2 regions of the Shewanella sp. 30m-14 genome follow, and region 2 is predicted to be linked to the other one. Evidence: predicted binding sites of a transcription regulator. Region 2 holds the regulator's gene; the other holds the start of a gene.
The links. The regulator ArgR, encoded in region 2, controls arginine synthesis, uptake and breakdown. The targets are predictions, from matches to a motif close to ANTGAATANNTATTCANT.
Positions count from the first base shown of each region.

Region 1: the regulator ArgR is predicted to act here: its motif matches at 1,966-1,983, upstream of ACVBIU_RS06650 (YjiH family protein).

Region 1 is NZ_JBRILW010000006.1:134,151-138,894, forward strand. It holds gene ACVBIU_RS06645 (UDP-2,3-diacylglucosamine diphosphatase) at 1-378, opposite strand, end outside; gene ACVBIU_RS06650 (YjiH family protein) at 536-1,891, opposite strand; gene ACVBIU_RS06655 (methyl-accepting chemotaxis protein) at 2,249-3,793, opposite strand; gene ACVBIU_RS06660 (DUF998 domain-containing protein) at 4,208-4,744, shown strand, end outside.
Region 2 is NZ_JBRILW010000004.1:203,207-207,950, reverse strand. It holds gene ispB (octaprenyl diphosphate synthase) at 10-981, shown strand; gene mdh (malate dehydrogenase) at 1,093-2,028, opposite strand; gene argR (transcriptional regulator ArgR) at 2,381-2,851, shown strand; gene ACVBIU_RS04885 (cupin domain-containing protein) at 3,105-3,566, shown strand; gene ACVBIU_RS04880 (Dyp-type peroxidase) at 3,647-4,579, opposite strand.

The DNA.
Region 1 (4,744 bases), on a different contig from region 2:
GGCCGCAATGGATAAATCCCAAAGGTGAAAACCATTATATGGCTTTAATACTTCATCGTGGTTACCTGGAATATAAACAATGTTGACCCCATCTCTAGCCATTTTCAGCAGTTGTTGCAGCACGAGATTATGGGATTCAGGCCAATAAACCCGTCGCTTCAATGCCCAAATATCAAAGATATCGCCAACAAGGTATAAAGACTCAGTCTGCATGTGTTTAAGTAACTGTAAAAGGTACTCAGCTTTACAGTCTTTGCTGCCTAAGTGCACATCAGATAACCATACGGCATTGAAACTCGGCTGAGTCGTTACGGGGGGGATCGGGCTGATTGATGAGGTGGAGGTTAAGCGTGTTTTTTCTCTGGGCTTATTGCTCATTGGCTTGCCATGTAAACGATGACTTGTAGTTAGACTAGAACGGCTTATTGACTGGTTGATGAACGATTTGTGGCGAATTTATGACAAGAATTGGCTACGGTGTAAAGCACAAAAAAGGAGCGATAATTCGCTCCTTTTTTACTTAATGTCGTGAGAGTTAGAAAATAAGGTGAGCCACACCTGCAATAACAGGTAGCGTCACTAATGTTCTAAGAATGAACACGACAAACAACTCAAGGAAGTTGACCGGAATTTTACTACCAATCAATAATGCACCCACTTCACTCATGTAGATAAGCTGAGTCACAGACAAGGTTGCGATAATAAAGCGCGTCATATCTGATTCAATAGAACTGGCTAAAATTGCAGGGATAAACATATCTGCAAAGCCAACCATAATCGTCTTTGACGCGGCTGTTGCTTCAGGAACTTGTAATAGCTCAAGCAGTGGAATGAAAGGCATTCCTAAGTATTCAAAAATTGGGGTGAATTCGGCAATCATTAAGGCGATAGTACCAATGCCCATTACCACAGGGATCACGCCAAAAATCATATCAACGACGTTCTTCACGCCATCAATCAAAGTGTGCTTAACACCGCCAGCTTGAGACGCTTTATTAAGTGCCTGATGCAAACCCCAAGTAAATACGTTATAGCCTTCAGGGATCATTTCATCATCAGAGTGACGAGGCGTCTCATCAATATAGATGTCTTTCTTCCAAGAAAGTGGTGGCAGTTTAGGTACCACTATCGCGGCAACAAAACCGGCAAGACACACCGTGAGGTAGAAAGGGACGAACAAATGCTCCAATTGAACCTGAGAGATCACAACGAGAGAGAAGGTGATTGAAACCGCTGAGAAAGTGGTACCAATCACAGCCGCTTCTCTTTGGGTATAGAAGCGAGCCTCATATTGCTTGGTGGTCATCAAGATCCCGACGCTACCGTCGCCTAACCATGACGCCAGACAGTCGATAGCACTACGACCTGGTAGGTTAAAGATAGGGCGCATAACCTTGGTTAACATGGTGCCCAATAACTCAAGAAGACCAAAGTTCAGAAGTAGTGGCAGCAACATACCTGCAAATAAGAATACTGAAAACAGCACAGGTAATAGGTCATTTAGAACCAGCGCCCCGGTTCCGCCTGAGCGTATGGCCTCAGGGCCAACACCAAAGAAGGTTAGCGTGATAAAGATTGCGCCAAGTAAACGCACCACTAACCAGATAGGGCTGACGTTAAATAACGAGTTAAGAAAACGATGTTTAACAATAAATTGTGGCTGAAACACTTTGGTCAGAAGCGAAGCAATCGCTGTGAAGATAACCACAAATGTCACCATTGCGACGATTACACCGCTCAATAGATTCTGTAATCCTTTCGAGATGATCGCGATAGGGATCGTGAGGGCATCTTGATAACTGATTGGCATCATAAACAGCAATAGACCAATCAAAGATGGCACGATAAATGTGAGTATTGTTTTAATATTGTGGGTTTGTTTTTCTGACACTTTAATTAACACCCTAAATAACGAGATTTTGCTTAATGACAATAAACAGACGTCTATGCATAAACAGATAAGTTATTGAATATCCATTCAACTGTTAGTTGGCGAGCGAACCGCCATAAAATATCTTAATAACACCATTCTATTATTATGTAGTGTAATTCACTACGGGCGAATAGTTATTAGCTCAATATGATTATTTATATTGTATCGGAAGTTTGCAAAAAAGCACAAAACTTTTTTGCGGTTAACTCTTTTTAAAACAAATGTTTGCAAATGATGCGCAGATGTTAATTTGTCGTGTGCTGTTTTCGCCGTCACGTTTATTTTGTGACGGCAAAATGGGCTTTTGCAGAAGGTTTAACTAAATGTTTTTCTCAAAGATTTTGCTTTTTCTGCATTGAACTTTAACTCTTTAACAGAGGCCTCAACTAGATTAACCGCGCATAGGTTTTCACTCGATGCCTGGCTAATTTGAGTGATATTTTGGTTAATCTCACCAACAACTAAGGTTTGTTGCTCGGCCGCAACCGCATTTTGTACCGCTAAAGCTTGAATTTCTTTCATTGATTGATAGATGGTATCGATTTTATTAGCAGATTTTTCGGCATCTTCGCTGCATAATAATGCTTTAGATTTACTGTTATCCATCTGCTTTGACCATTCGGTTAGCATGGAAAACATTTTATCGACGCTTTTCGATATGCTGGTCGTTGATTGCTGAGTGCGACTCGATAGCGCTCTGACTTCATCGGCAACCACTGCAAACCCTCGACCTTGATCTCCGGCGCGGGCGGCTTCGATTGCCGCATTAAGTGCGAGCAAGTTAGTTTGTTCTGCAATGGAGTCAATTTCAGACATCGCACTGGCAACGCGTTCAGCTTCTTTATTTAATAGGTGGGCATTTTCTGCTGCTTGAGTAACAGAGTTTGAAAGGTGATTAATGCTGACGGCATTTTGCTGCATCATTTCGCGGCTATCGTGACAAACTTGATAGGTTTGCTGAATGCTTTCAGAAGTTGATTGGGTATTTTTAGCGACTTCGCTAATTGTCGATCCCATCTCTTCGGTGGCACTGGCAATAAGTTCTATCTGCTGGTTCTCAAGATTTAGACCTACATGGGTTTGCTGTGCCGCAGCTATTAGCTGGCTCGCAATATCTTCAATATGCTCGGCATTGTCTTGTGAACGACCAAGCACGCCTTGTAGCTTGGCATCTTTCATCATAAGTTGAAAATCGAGTAAAGATGAAGTGTCACGACCACAATAGATAAAGCGGCTGATAGAGTCGTACTCTTGTTTCATCTTCATTAATCTTGCAGGTACTTTAAACGCCTCGTCATAAAAAATGGCCAGGTTGACGGCCATTAAGACGATGCCTGCAATGATGACCGCCCAGCCCCATATTGCACCGGCAATCAATAGCCCTGTACTTGCACAGATTGCTGAGAGCAATCTCTTATTGGCTAAGCTGATGGGGTCATCGACACGTTTACCTTGATTGAGACGCTGGTAGATTTCTGTGGCTTTATTGGTGAGTTGGGGGCTTGCCGCCATGCGAACCGATTGATAGCCGATGAGCTGACCTTTTTCAAATAAGGGCGAAACAAATGCATCGACCCAATAGTATCGACCATCTTTACAGCGGTTTTTAACCACGCCGCGCCAGGATATACCCGCTTCTAATTTCCCCCACATCTCTTTAAATGCTGCTTTGGGCATGTCTGGATGACGAACCATATTATGATTGTTGCCGATAAGCTCTGTTTCACTAAAGCCTGACACTTCAATAAACCTTTGGTTTACGTAGGTGATAACACCGCGTCTATCAGTGGTCGATATGAGTTGATCTGTCGGGGTTAACTTAACTTCCTGATTAATAAGGCTTACCTGTTTTCTTGTCATTATTATTCCGAGTGACAGCAAAAAGCATCGCAATTCCACAGCAATGCATTAACACAATGTTGTAGGGTATCTCATTAATACACTTGTTTAAATTGTCGGATGTAATTTTTTGTATATCTTTTTGAATAACAAGTTTGTTGACTGATTTAAGCTAACTTTTTGGGTTTAAAATCTTTTTATCCTATGATTTTTGGATTGTTTTTAGCAAAGAGCTTGATATTCTGTTTCACAGGCTATAAAAATAACAAATGCGTTACATTCCTGTGTCATAAATGTTTATTAAAACTCTGAGCTAGACCTCGTTACAGTAAACCAATTCGATATACATTAATAAACGTTAATAAAGAGGTTAATTAGGTAACTATGCTCGTTAATAAATACAATAAAGTGTCAAGGTTAGCGTTTAGGTTTGGCATGCTGGGTATTTTTGGCCAAGTACTAGGCCTAGTGCTATCTATTGTGATGTTCGAGCACTTTGACGGTCAGGGATATAGCTTTTTAAACCACACATTGAGTGAGCTAGGCAGTTATGGACACTCTCGCTATGCCGTTATCGTCAATGGTGGGCTGTTTTTTGGCGGCCTGTGTGTAGTGCTATTTTGCTTACTGAGCCTGCAACTTGGCGACTCAGTTTGGCGTTACCCTTTTTTCATTAGTCTTGGGCTGACCTATTTAGCCTTTGCTGCGACAGGTCTTTTTCCGATTAATGTCTACCACCTACATATTATCGCGATCAAATACTTCTTTATTTTTGGCTGCTGTAGTCTGGTGTCTTACATCGGTTTTCAATTGATGGCGAAAGAGGCTAGATTCTCTATTTTGACCCAGATAAGTGCATTGGTTGCATTTGTGTCTATGAGTGCATTTCTGTTACTGCCTCTACTTAGCTTGGATTTAACAGAAGGTGATGGCGCATTTTATAATGAGATGCTACTCGCTCCCTTTCGCCCT
Region 2 (4,744 bases):
AGCCTACTTATGGATTTAAACGCCATTCGTCAATTGACTGATAGCGATATGCAAGCTGTCAATCAACTGATCTATAAACAACTAGAGTCAGATGTTGCCCTAATTAATCAACTTGGGTTCTACATTATTAACGGTGGCGGTAAACGCTTGCGACCTCTGCTATCTATTCTAGCAGCTCGCGCCATTGACTATAAAGGTGAATCTCACCTTAAATTAGCAGCCATTATCGAATTCATTCACACCGCGTCACTTTTACATGATGATGTTGTTGACGAGTCGATGTTGCGACGCGGCAGAAAAACTGCCAACGCCCTATTCGGTAATAGCGCTAGTGTATTAGTCGGTGACTTCTTATATACCCGCTCGTTCCAAATGATGACGGAACTCAAGTGCCTAGACGTGCTAGAGATCCTCGCTGACGCAACAAACGTGCTCGCGGAAGGTGAAGTCCTACAATTGATGAATTGTAATGACCCTGACACCACAGAAGACAGCTACATGCGCGTCATCTATTGCAAGACAGCCAAGCTATTTGAAGCCGCTACTCGCCTTGCAGGTTTGCTCGCAGACAGCCCTATTGAGGTGCAAACCGCACTAGCTGAATACGGTAAGTATTTAGGTACAGCATTCCAGTTAACCGACGATCTTCTCGATTACACAGCAGAAACAGAAGAGCTAGGTAAAAACATCGGTGACGACTTAGCTGAGGGTAAGCCTACACTGCCGCTTATTTTTGCTATGGCAAATGGTAACGACACTGAAAAGACGCTTATCCGTGAAGCTATCGAGAAAGGTGACGGAACTGAGCATATCGAGGTGATCCTTGCCGCACTTAAAAACTGTGGTGCATTGGAGTACACAGAGAAGCGCGCTATCGAGGAGTCTGACAAGGCCATTGCAGCACTGGCCATCATTCCAGAGTCCGATTATAAAGAAGCGCTCATCTCGCTTGCGAGAATAGCAACTCAACGCAGTAACTAAGAGAGAAGTAACTAATTATTCTCTTTAAATTAGCACCTTGATGCCATTGAGAAACAAAAAAGGAGCCTAAGGCTCCTTTTTTATTATGACCCACAAGAGGTCAGTCATCGTTTATTTAACGAATTCGATACCCAGCACAATATCAGCCTTTAGTGTATCTAGCATAGCGTCACGAGCATTCGCTTCAAATGCGCTTACATCGCCATAAGCAAGGACTTGCTCAACACCGTTCTTACCAAGTACAACAGGTTGTGCAAAGAACTCAGTATGCTCACTGCCGCCATCAACATAGGCGCATTCAATCACATTTGCTTCACCTTGAAGACCACGAACAAGTGATAAGCCGAAACGACATGCAGCTTGCCCCATAGATAGAGTTGCGCTACCGCCACCCGCTTTAGCTTCAACAACTTCCGTACCCGCATTCTGGATACGTGTCGTTAATGCTGCAACTTCTGCATCGGTAAAGCTTACGCCTTCAATTTGTGACAGCAGCGGAAGAATCGTCACTCCACTGTGCCCACCGATAACATTAACTTTAACGTCTGCAACGTTTAAGCCTTTTGCTTCAGCAACGAACGTTTCTGAACGGATAACATCCAACGTTGTAACACCGAACAAACGGTTCTTGTCGTAAACACCCGCTTTTTTCAATACTTCAGCAGCAATGGCTACGGTTGTATTTACAGGGTTTGTAATGATACCGATTAATGCCGTAGGGCAAGTCGCGGCACATTTTTCAACTAGATTACGAACTATACCTGCATTGATGTTAAATAGATCTGAACGATCCATACCCGGCTTACGAGCAACACCCGCAGAGATAAGTACAACATCAGCACCTTCTAGTGCAGCAGTAGGATCTTCACCAGCGAAACCTTTTACTTCTACCGCAGTAGGGATGTGGCTTAAGTCAACCGCAACACCTGGCGTAACAGGGGCAATATCATAAAGCGACAATTTTGAACCCGCAGGTAATTGAGTTTTTAACAGTAGGGCAAGCGCCTGGCCAATACCACCAGCAGCACCAAGTACAGCAACTTTCATAATGATCTCCGTCAATTCTCAGATTTTTGTGATTTAGATCCACCTTTCCAATGCCGCAACAGTACTGGATTCACAAAAAAAATTCAATTATCCCTTAGTCGTGTTGAATATAATCTAGAACGCTAATGTAAGATGGTAAATGAGTAAAGTGAGTGTACATCAGCGATACAGAGCTAAAACCATAATAAATTAGCATAACAAAATTTAGAATAATCATTCTAACTTAAGTTGAATCATTGAGTCTAACTGGGTTTATTAATGAATTTTTATTCAAAAAAACGAATACCAATTGACAAAAACGGCGAAAATATTCATGATGAAGCAGATTTTTTTGAATAAAGAATAATAATATATGCAAGCTAGTAAAAGCCCAGATGATTTAGTTAAGACGTTCAAATCTATTTTAAAAGAGGAGCGTTTTGGCTCTCAAAGTGAAATTGTTATCGCCCTTCAAGCAGAAGGCTTTAGCAATATAAACCAATCTAAAGTTTCTCGTATGCTAAGTAAGTTTGGCGCGGTTAGAACCCGCAACGCAAAGCAAGAGATGGTTTACTGCCTTCCAGCAGAGCTTGGCGTTCCTACTGCCGGAAGCCCGCTTAAAAACCTGGTACTGGATGTTGACCATAACCAAGCCATGATTGTTGTCAGAACTAGCCCTGGTGCAGCGCAATTAATCGCGCGTCTACTCGACTCAATAGGTAAGCCTGAGGGTATTTTGGGGACTATTGCTGGTGATGATACGATTTTCATCTGTCCATCTAGTATCCATAGCATTGAAGACACGCTAGAGACAGTTAAGTCACTGTTTAATTATGCTGATTAATTACGCCGACTAAACATAAAGCGACGATTTTTTTAAATGCTGTACCCTCAGGGCTACAGCATTTTTTGTTTGTTGCATAATCAGCCTCCATCACTCGACCGTTTACCTAGGCTCTGCACCGTAACCCAATCATTTAGCTTAATGCCCCCTGTATGAAACACTATGTTTTATACAATATATTGAATAGCAGCTTCTCTCTCGAGCAATAATCGTTATAATCCTCAATGACAGTACTGTTAGTCGAGGGCAAATAATGAATAAAAGTAAAATAATAAATATCAACGATATATGCTGGGAATCTTGGCAGCATGAAGATCAGTATGCCAGCGAGCAAAAGCACATTGGCGATACCGCCGGTGGAGAAAAAATTGGCGTGACCATGGAACGCTTAGCGCCAGGTAAGTCCTCAGCTGTTGCCCATTACCATACAAAAGAAGAAGAGCATATCTACGCGATGCATGGCGAAGCGACGCTATACATTGACGGCGAGCCTCACCCTTTTAGTCAGGGAGAATATATCTGCTTTAACGCTGACACGGGTGTGTCTCATAAACTCGTCAATCATAGTGAGCAAGAGTTTGTTTTTCTGGTCGTTGGTAACCGAGACATACATGACGTAGTTGTGTACCCAGAAAATAACAAGGTGCTAGTAAAATCTGTCAACGAAGTTTACGCCAAACGCCCCACCAATTATTGGGATAAAGACGAAGCTTAGCGCGAATAATTCACTTTGTTACGCCCAATAAAAAACGCACTTTACTGTGCGTTTTTTATGAGTCAGTAAAACCTTGCGAATTAGCCCGCTGTAATCATAAAGTCTAATGATGGCGCAAAGAATGACGAACCTGTTAATGCTTGAGTAAAATGCATTAAATGGTCATGGTTGCCTTCACTATCGCCATGCACCATGCTCTCTAGCATCTTTTCGAAATTAACTGAATTGCGGCAAGTAGAGATAAACATCAAGCCTTGCTCTTTAACTGAACCATAAGGCATGCTTTGCCTTAAGATCTCCATAGACTTACCTTCACTGTCTTTCAGGTTAACACGCTTAATGTGGCTCGTAAGCGGTTTATCAGCCGATGCATACTCGATATTGTCCGCTTTAGTACGCCCAATAACATCTTCTTGCTTCTTGACTGGCAGACGGTTCCACTTACTTAAGTTATGGGCAAACTTTTGTACATGAATATAACTTCCGCCTTTAAAACGGCTGTCTTCCTCGCCGATTAATGCAACTTCCTGACGACTACGTCCTTTAGGGTTCTCGGTGCCATCAACAAAGCCGCTCAAATCACGAGAGTCCATGAATCTAAAGCCACGCTCTTCATCAATGAGTTCAACTAAGCCTTCAAACATTTGATTAACTTCGTTAGCCACCAAGTGCAGAATATCAAAACGATCACAACGGATATGTACAAATAGATCATACTCGATAGCCGGCGCATCTCGATTACCTCGATTCATCGCAGGGAAAGGTTTTAGCTCTTCTGGTCGAGCATGGGGGTATAAGGTGTCCCAATAATTAGCACCAATGGCAACAAAACCATTAAAGGCACTATCAGAATATTGATCTGCTAATTCATAAATATACTGAGCCACATTCGCCACACAAGGGCGCATGTCAGACTCAACACTATCATTAGCATTAAACATTAAGTAGACACTGTGCAAGTTTCCTTCTGCACAAACTCCAAGCTGTTCACGAGGCATAACCTGACTATCCATTATTATAAGTAACCCTTAGCATAATTAATTTTCGGCAACATTATGGACAACTTTAGTGATTAATATCATTAACTGACGCACAATAACTAAAATCAATAGTCAATTCCTTGAACTAACTACAACTTAAGCAAGCAAGAAAATCTACTTTGCTCACATTATCTCACA